Posidoniimonas corsicana: one gene and its partner. The main gene of each other region encodes a partner of the protein of the gene in region 2 in a complex. Links are inferred from orthologs where the notes say so. Each region holds a gene or a part of one and is shown on either strand. Other genes may lie near its edges. The genes, in order: secA and secY.

Region 1 (4,504 bases), on a different replicon or contig from region 2:
TCTCGGGAGCAACGCGGAGCAGGGGTTCGTCCCGCAGCAGGATTGGCTGCGTCGGCTGGCCGAGGCCGAGGCGGGTTGTTGGGTCGCTCAGCCGCAGCTCGTGCGACGGCGTCTGGAACCCGACGCCCTGCAGGCCGAGCGTCGGTCGCGCGATCCGGAGGCCGGACCCCGACCCCAGCAGGCCGGACTCGATCGTGGGGACCGTGAGCGAGGCGGGGTCGAACGCCCGCGGCGCCTGAGCCTGGGCGGCGCCGCTCATCAGGAGCCCTGCCGAGGCGAGCACCGCGCCGAAGAGTGACTGGCGGTTGAGGGTCTTCATACGCGCTTCCCTGTTTCGTGGTGAACTTAGGTTGGTGGCGTCGCAGCAGTGGACTCTCTCGGAGGGCTAGGCGGCCCCGCCGGCCTTGCCGCAGCACTGCTTGTACTTCTTGCCGCTGCCGCAGGGGCAGGGCTCGTTGCGGCCGACCTTTTCCTGCGTGTTACGGATTGGCTCCGGCTTGCGCTCGCCCTGGTTGCTGGCGTCGATGCCCTCCTGCTGCTGGCGGGCGATGTCGGTAGCGCTGGGGCCGGCGTCGTGCCGTTCCTGGGTATTGTCGACCCAGGTGCTCTGGATGAACCCCTCGTCGAGGGTCTCCATCTTGAACACCAGGTCCGTCGCGTAGGCGCCGAGCGAATCCCACATCTGCTCGAACATCCGCATGCCCTCGCGCTTGTACTCCACCTTCGGGTCGACCTGGGCGTAGCCGCGGAGGCCGACGCTGCTCCGCAGGTGGTCCATGGCCAGCAGGTGCTCTTTCCACGCGCTGTCGAGCAGCTGCAGCAAGAGGCCCCGCTCCATGCGGCGCATCTCGGGGCGGAAGCGGTCCTCCACCGCCTGCGAAACGCGGCGGCGGGCGGTCTCTTGGTCGAGCTTGCCGAGCTCCTCGGTCGAAACCTCCGCGCCGGTGTTCTCCTTGAGCCAGCCGGACAGGTCGTCCAGCTTGCCGTTCATGCCGCTGACGCTGCGGAGCGTTTCCGAGTGGGCGTTGGGCGAACCGGCGAACAGCTTGTCGAGCTTGGCCATCGCCTGCTCGAAGACTTCGTTGGCCTTCTCGCTCGACTTGGCGCTGTGGGCGATCAGCAGCTTGGCGATCTCCTCGCCCTGCTTGTTCTTGATGTCGTCGACGGTCAGGTCGGCGTGGAAGCGGCGGTTGGCCCACTCCACCAGTCCCTCGCGGTCGAGGGCGCCCTTCTGGCCGCCCGGGCCGGTGCGGAAGCGGTTGAACGCCACCATGATGGCGTACTCCGCTTCGCGGGCGTCGTAGGCTTCGGCGGCCTTGGCGTGGGCCAGCTCGATGATCTGGTGCGGCTCCTTGTCGGCGACCTCTTCCTCGGTGAGCTGGATGGCGAACTTGTCCCACAGCCAGCCGCGGGCCGTGTTGACGCCGAACTCGCGGTCGAGGAAGCGGGCGGTCTCGCTGAGGTCGACGCCGGCGACCCACTTGCGGGCGTCGTCGACGAGCCGCTCGTCGAGCATGTCGCGGCCGATCTTCTTGAGGTCGCGGTCGCGGTAATTGGTGGCGTACCGCGTGTTGGCCCACTTGGCCAGCGCGGACCAGTTCCACTCCTCCTCGGCGTCGGGGGGCAGGTTCTCGTCGATCGCGTCCTGCACGTTCGACTCGGCCATCCGCTCGGCCTCGTCGTGGGCGATCTTCTCGGCCTCGTCGTACGGCGTGTTGCGGTAGTCGCGGGGGTCGAGCTCGGCGCCCAGCAGCGAGCCGGCCGCGGCGGCGAAGGTCTCGACGCCGTAGTTGGGCGCGAGGATCGTGCCGAGCCGCTCGTCGATCTGCTCGCGGATGGTCTCGAGCATGAGGTCGCGGCAGTTCACGCCGTCCAGGATCGCCTGGCGGTAGCTGTAGACCCGCTTCCGCTGCTCGTCCATCACCTCGTCGTACTCGAGCAGGTTCTTGCGGATCTCGAAGTTCCGCTCCTCCACCTTCTTCTGGGCGCCCTCGATGCGGCGGCTGACCATCTTGCTCTCGATGGCCTCGCCCTCCTGCATGCCCAGGCGTGTGAGGATCGAGCGGACCCACTCGCCGGCGAAGATCCGCATCAGGTCGTCTTCGAGCGACAGGTAGAAGCGGCTGGAGCCGGGGTCGCCCTGGCGGCCGCAGCGTCCGCGGAGCTGCAGGTCGATGCGGCGGGCCTCGTGCCGCTCGGTGCCGATCACGCACAGGCCGCCGAGCTGCTTGACCTCTTCGCCCTGCGGCTTCATGTCGTACTGCTGCTCGTAGTGCCCGACGCGTTCGTCCCAGACCTCGTTGGGCACGTCCAGCCGCGACGCGTAGGTGTTCTGCAGCTCGGCCCAGGCCATGGTCTCGGGGTTGCCGCCCATGATGATGTCGGTGCCGCGGCCGGCCATGTTGGTGGCGATCGTGACCGCGCCCAGGCGGCCCGCCTGCGCGACGATCTCCGCTTCGCGCTTGTGCTGCTTGGCGTTGAGCACCTCGTGCTTGACGCCGCGTCCGTTGAGCAGGGCGCCGAGCGCCTCGCTCTTCTCGATGGACACCGTGCCGACCAGGATCGGTCGGCCCGGCTTCTGGATGCTCTTCACTTTGTTGACAGGGATCACCTCGCGGCGCTTGGTGGCGTCCGCCACCTCGATCTCGACCTCTGACTCGGTTTCGCGGACCAGCTTGCCCGTCACCCAGTCGCCGCTGGAGGTCTCGACCGTGGTGTGCTTGTTGAGCCGCTCGATCTCGTCCGCGATGGCGACGAACTTCTCGCGCTCGCTGCGGTAGATCACGTCGGGGTGCTCGATCCGCTGCATCGGGCGGTTGGTCGGCACGCCGATCACGTCCAGCTTGTAGATCTTCCAGAACTCGCCCGCCTCGGTGAGCGCGGTGCCGGTCATGCCGCTGAGCTTGTCGTACAGCTTGAAGAAGTTCTGCAGCGTGACCGTGGCGAGGGTCTGGTTCTCCTGCTTGATCTGCACGCCCTCCTTGGCCTCGACCGCCTGGTGCAGCCCGTCGGACCACTGGCGCCCCTCCATCAGGCGGCCGGTGAACTCGTCGACGATGACGATGGCGCCGTCGTTGATGACGTAGTTCACGTCGCGCTTGTACAGGTAGTGCGCCTTGAGCGAGTTGTCGATCAGGTGCGGCCACTGCATGTTGCCCGCCGTGTAGAAGCTCTCCACGCCGGCCAGCTTCTCCGCCTCGCGCACGCCCTCGTCGGTCAGGCTGACGGTGTGCTCCTTCTCCTTGACCTCGAAGTGCACGTCCTTCCTCAGCGCGCGGGCCACCTTGTCGGCGCGCTGGTACTTGCTGATGTCGTCCTCGGCCGGGCCGGAGATGATCAGCGGCGTGCGGGCCTCGTCGATGAGGATGTTGTCGACCTCGTCGATGATGGCGTAGGTCAGCGGGCCCTGGCTCTGCTGCATGTGCTTGGGGAATCGGTCGTCCCCCTTGGCCGCCATGCGCATGTTGTCGCGCAGGTAGTCGAAGCCGAACTCGTTGTTCGTGCCGTAGGTGATGTCGCAGTCGTAGGCCTGCTGGCGTTCGGCCGCGTCCATGCCGGAGTAGATCGCGCCGACCTTCAGCCCCAGGTTGGTGAACAGCGGGCCCATCCACTCCATGTCGCGGCGGGCGAGGTAGTCGTTGACGGTGATCACGTGCACGCTGCCGCCCAGCGCGTTGAGGTACGCCGGCAGCGTGGCGACCAGCGTCTTGCCCTCGCCGGTGACCATCTCGGCGATCGACCCGTCGTGCAGGATCATGCCGCCGAGCAGCTGCACGTCGTAGTGCCGCATGCCGCGGAACCGCTTGCCCGCCTCGCGGCAGACGGCGAAGGCCTCGACCAGGATGTCGTTGAGGGTCTCGCCCTTGTCGAGCCGCTGGCGGAACAGCGTGGTCTGCTCGCGCAGCTCCTCGTCGGTCATCGCCTGGTACTTGGGCTCCAGGGCGTTGATGGCGTCGACCCGCGGCTGCAGCCGCTTCAGGTAGCGGGCGTTGGCGGAGCCGAAGATGCTGGTGATCAGCCGCTCGAAGCGACCCAAGATGGCGTTGACGATCCCCGAGAGGATCTCCCAAACGCGTTCCAGAATGTCCATGTTCTCTACGGGTAAGCAGTTGCCGCCACGGCCAGGCGGGTCGACGGGGCGCCTTGGGCGGTAGGTTGGTTCAGCTGGGCTGGGACGCCGAAGGGGGGCGTCGGCGCAGCTCTGCCGGGCCCCGGGGCGTCCGGGGGGCGCAGATTCGCGCAACTCCTAGCAGCGCAGAAGTTTATTGCGATTGGGGGAGGGGGTCAAGGTGAACGGCCTGCACCGCCTGCAACGACGTTTCCGCCTGCGCCACAAGCTATTCGCGTCTGCTAGCGGCCTCTTGCGCTGCTGCGCCGTCCCCGGACCTAGTTTTCACTTGTTGGAACGGCCCTCCCGCGCCCCCAATCAGCCCCGAGCGAACCGATGAGCACGAAGAAACTCAACAAGCGCCAAACCCACTTTATCGACCCCGAGGTGCAGGGC
Region 2 (3,046 bases):
TCGAGCGGGCGGTCATCGGGGATGCCGTGCACCACCACCTCGTTGCGTGACATGCAGGTCACGGCGGGGAAGGCGGGCTTCCCCTTCTCGTGGTGGGGGTAGTTCTTAAACAGCGGGGTCGCGCCGAGTTGGGCGAAGTAGTTGTCCAGCGCGGCGTCGATCGCTCGGGTGGTCGCGCCGGGGCCGATCAGCTCCGCCGCGATCTGGTGCGCCCGCCAGACCACCAGGCCCGCCAGCCGCATCTTGGCGATTTCTCGGTCGCTCTTGAGCTGGATCATTGTCGGGGAAGGGGTGCGGGAGGAACGGGCTGTTGGATCGGGGTTGGCTTCGTTGGGGCGGCGGTCAGGAGCCTGCGCTCTGGACGGCGTCCCACAAACGAGCAAATACCTCCTCCAGGGCGCCTACCGCGTCGATCCGACGCAGGACCCCCCGCTGCTCGTAGTACGCCGCGAGCGGCTTCGTCAGATCGGCGTAGATCCGGAGACGCTCGCGGACGGTTTCTTCCTTGTCGTCTGATCGGCCGCGCTTCCACAGCCGGCTCATCAGCTCTTCTTCTTCAATCACAAACTCGACCGCCAGGTCGAGCGGCATCCCGCCGTGCTCTGCGAGCAGCCGGTCGAGCGCCTCGGCCTGCGGCAGCGTGCGGGGGAACCCGTCGAACAGGTAGCCCTGCTTGCAGTCGGGTCCGTTGAGCCGCTCCGCCACCAGCCGCACCACGACGTCGTCGGGCACCAGCTGGCCGTCGTCCAGGTACTTGGCGGCCTCGAGGCCGAGTTCCGTCCCCAGCTCGCGGGCCTCACGCAGCACGTCGCCGGTAGACAGGTGCTTGATGCCCAGCTTCTCCGCCAGGCGGAGCGACTGGGTGCCCTTGCCGGCGCCGGGCGGTCCAATGAAGACGATTCTCATGGCTGCGGGCGACGGGGTTGGGTCCTCGGGCGACCGTGCCGCCTGCCAGCGGCGCGGCGTGGGTCACGCCGGGTGGACTACTCGAGCAGACCTTTGTAGTTACGCATCACCAGGTGGCTGTCGATCTTCTGCACGAGGTCGAAGGCTACGCTCACGGCGATCAGCAGGCTGGTGCCGCCGTAGAACATGGCGACTCCCCACGGGATATCCAGCCACATCACGATCAGCGTCGGGATGATGGCGATCAACGCCAGGAAGCCGGCGCCCACGTAGGTGATGCGGAACATCACCTTCTCCAGGTAATCGGCGGTCCGCTTGCCCGGGCGGTAGCCAGGGATGAACGAGCCGTAGTTCTTAAGGTTGTCGGCCATGTCCTTCGGGTTGAACGTGATGGCCGTCCAGAAGAAGCAGAAGAAGTAGATCATCAGCAGGAAGCAGATGTTGTAGAAGAACGACTGCCGGTCGAACGCCGCCGAGATCCCGAGGAACAGCGACTTCATGAACCCTTCGTCCCAGCCCTGCGCCAGCCGGCCCAGGCCCTGATCGCCGAACACGATCATTGGGAACATCATCAGGCTGCTCGCGAAGATGATCGGCATCACGCCCGCCTGATTGACCTTCAGCGGCAGGTAGGAGCGTCCGCCGGCGGTCATGCGGCGTCCCCGCATGTGCTTGGCGCTCTGCATCGCGATCCGCCGCTGGCCGAGCGTGATAAACACCACGCCAACCACCACGCTGACGAACATCGCCGCCAGCAGGATGAGCTTCGGCGGGTCGAGCTTGCCGCCCTGGGCACCCAGCGTCAGGGTGGACATGTCGATCAGCTGCAGCCCGGCCGCCGGCATCGAGGCCAGGATGCCGGCCATGATCAGCAGGCTGATGCCGTTGCCGATGCCGTACTCGTCGATCTGCTCGCCGAGCCACATCAGGAATACGGTGCCGCAGGTCATCGTCAGCACCGAGACGATCTTCCAGCTCATGAACATGCGATCTACGCCGTCGGCGTCGTAGGTGAACTGCGGCGCCACGAGGCCCTGCCCCTCGGCGAACTGCGTCACGTAGAACCAGCTCTGTATTAAGCAGAGCACCACCGTCGCGTAGCGGGTGTACTCGTTGATCTTCTTGCGGCCCGCCTCGCCCTCCTTCTGCAGCTGCTCGAGCTTCGGGATCACGCTCCCCAGCAGCTGGAAGATAATGGACGCCGAGATATACGGCATGATCCCCAGTCCGAAGATCGTCACCGTGGTCAGGTTGCTGGCGCTGAGCACCGCCACCTGCTGCAGGATGTCGTTCAGGCCGCCGCCCTGCGACTGGTTGATCTTGACCTGCTCCAGGTCGATCACCGGCAGGCTCACCTGGAACCCGACGCGGTAGATCGCCAGCATCAGGAGGGTGAGGGCGATCTTCCTGCGGAGCTCAGGGATCTGGAAGACAACGCGGATTTTTTCGAGCATCGTGCTGTAACCGCTCCGGGCGGCTGTGCGGGGTTGGCCAGTGGTCGGCGGGGCGGGACCGCCCCGGCTCGAGGCGGGGCCCGCTGGTAGTCTGGGTGGACGGCGCTAGCCGCCCCGCGGACAAGTGTAACGTCTGCGGCCCAATCGTATAACGCCAAGCGGCCCACGGCGTTCCCACTGGGGCGGCCGGCCGCCCCAGCCGCGAGGGGCTACGACTTGGCGGCCTTCTTCTTCGCCCGGGCCTCGCGCTGCTTCTCGGCCACCGGGGTCTTGCCGGGCAGGACCACCATCTCGCCGCCGGCCTTCTCGATCTTCTCGGCGGCCGACTTGCTGAACCGGTGGCCGGAGATCTTGAGCTTCTTGGTCAGCTCGCCGTCGCCCAGGACCTTGAGCAGGTCGAACCGGCCCTTGGCCAGGTTCTTCGCGGCGAGGGCCTCGAGGGTGACCTCTTCCCCGGCGTCGAACGCGGCGTCGATCTGGCCGACGTTGACCACCACGACCGTGTCGGCGAAGCGGTTGTTAAAGCCGCGCTTGGGCACCCGACGCACCATCGGCATCGAGCCGCCGGCGAAGGTGGGGTGCGACGAGTTGCCGGCCCGCGAGCCCTGGCCCTTGTGGCCACGGCCGGAGGTCTTGCCGTGCCCCGAGCCGGGGCCGCGGCCGATCCGCTTGCGCTTCTTGTTCTT

What was found.
Region 1: the proteins of secY (region 2) and secA are in contact, whole or in part, in a crystal structure (PDB 3DIN), measured with the Thermotoga maritima proteins. The link is inferred for Posidoniimonas corsicana from one-to-one orthologs. Residues at the interface, in WP_004081795.1 of Thermotoga maritima: Glu108, Gly109, Glu110, Glu111, Ala236, Glu237, Arg238, Arg239, Ile240, Thr241, Ile242, Gln243, Tyr244, Ala245, Arg246, Arg247, Val248, Thr249, Gly250, Arg251, Arg252, Val253, Tyr254, Gly256, Ala257, Ser258, Thr259, Tyr260, Leu261, Pro262; in WP_004082002.1 of Thermotoga maritima: Glu261, Ala262, Arg263, Lys300, Ala301, Arg302, Thr303, Ile304, Ile305, Leu323, Tyr324, Asp325, Pro326, Val329, Ser330, Tyr333, Ile336, Lys340, Phe345, Val349, Glu363, Phe364, Tyr374, Ser375, Gly376, Gly377, Glu393, Ile395, Thr482, Ser483.

What each region holds. Positions count from the first base shown.
Region 1 is NZ_SIHJ01000004.1:268,899-273,402, forward strand. The notes cover bases 186-4,470. They hold secA (preprotein translocase subunit SecA), read right to left. Parts: upstream 4,091-4,470; coding sequence 386-4,090; downstream 186-385. Other genes in these bases: KOR34_RS22435 (hypothetical protein), read right to left, coding at 186-319; KOR34_RS22445 (hypothetical protein), read left to right, coding at 4,445-4,470. In the rest of the region: more of KOR34_RS22435, read right to left, coding at 1-185; more of KOR34_RS22445, read left to right, coding at 4,471-4,504. UniProt on the Escherichia coli protein: Required for protein export, interacts with the SecYEG preprotein conducting channel.
Region 2 is NZ_SIHJ01000001.1:2,191,404-2,194,449, forward strand. The notes cover bases 173-2,999. They hold secY (preprotein translocase subunit SecY), read right to left. Parts: upstream 2,361-2,999; coding sequence 984-2,360; downstream 173-983. Other genes in these bases: map (type I methionyl aminopeptidase), read right to left, coding at 173-278; KOR34_RS08375 (adenylate kinase), read right to left, coding at 343-906; rplO (50S ribosomal protein L15), read right to left, coding at 2,570-2,999. In the rest of the region: more of map, read right to left, coding at 1-172; more of rplO, read right to left, coding at 3,000-3,046. UniProt on the Escherichia coli protein: The central subunit of the protein translocation channel SecYEG. Consists of two halves formed by TMs 1-5 and 6-10.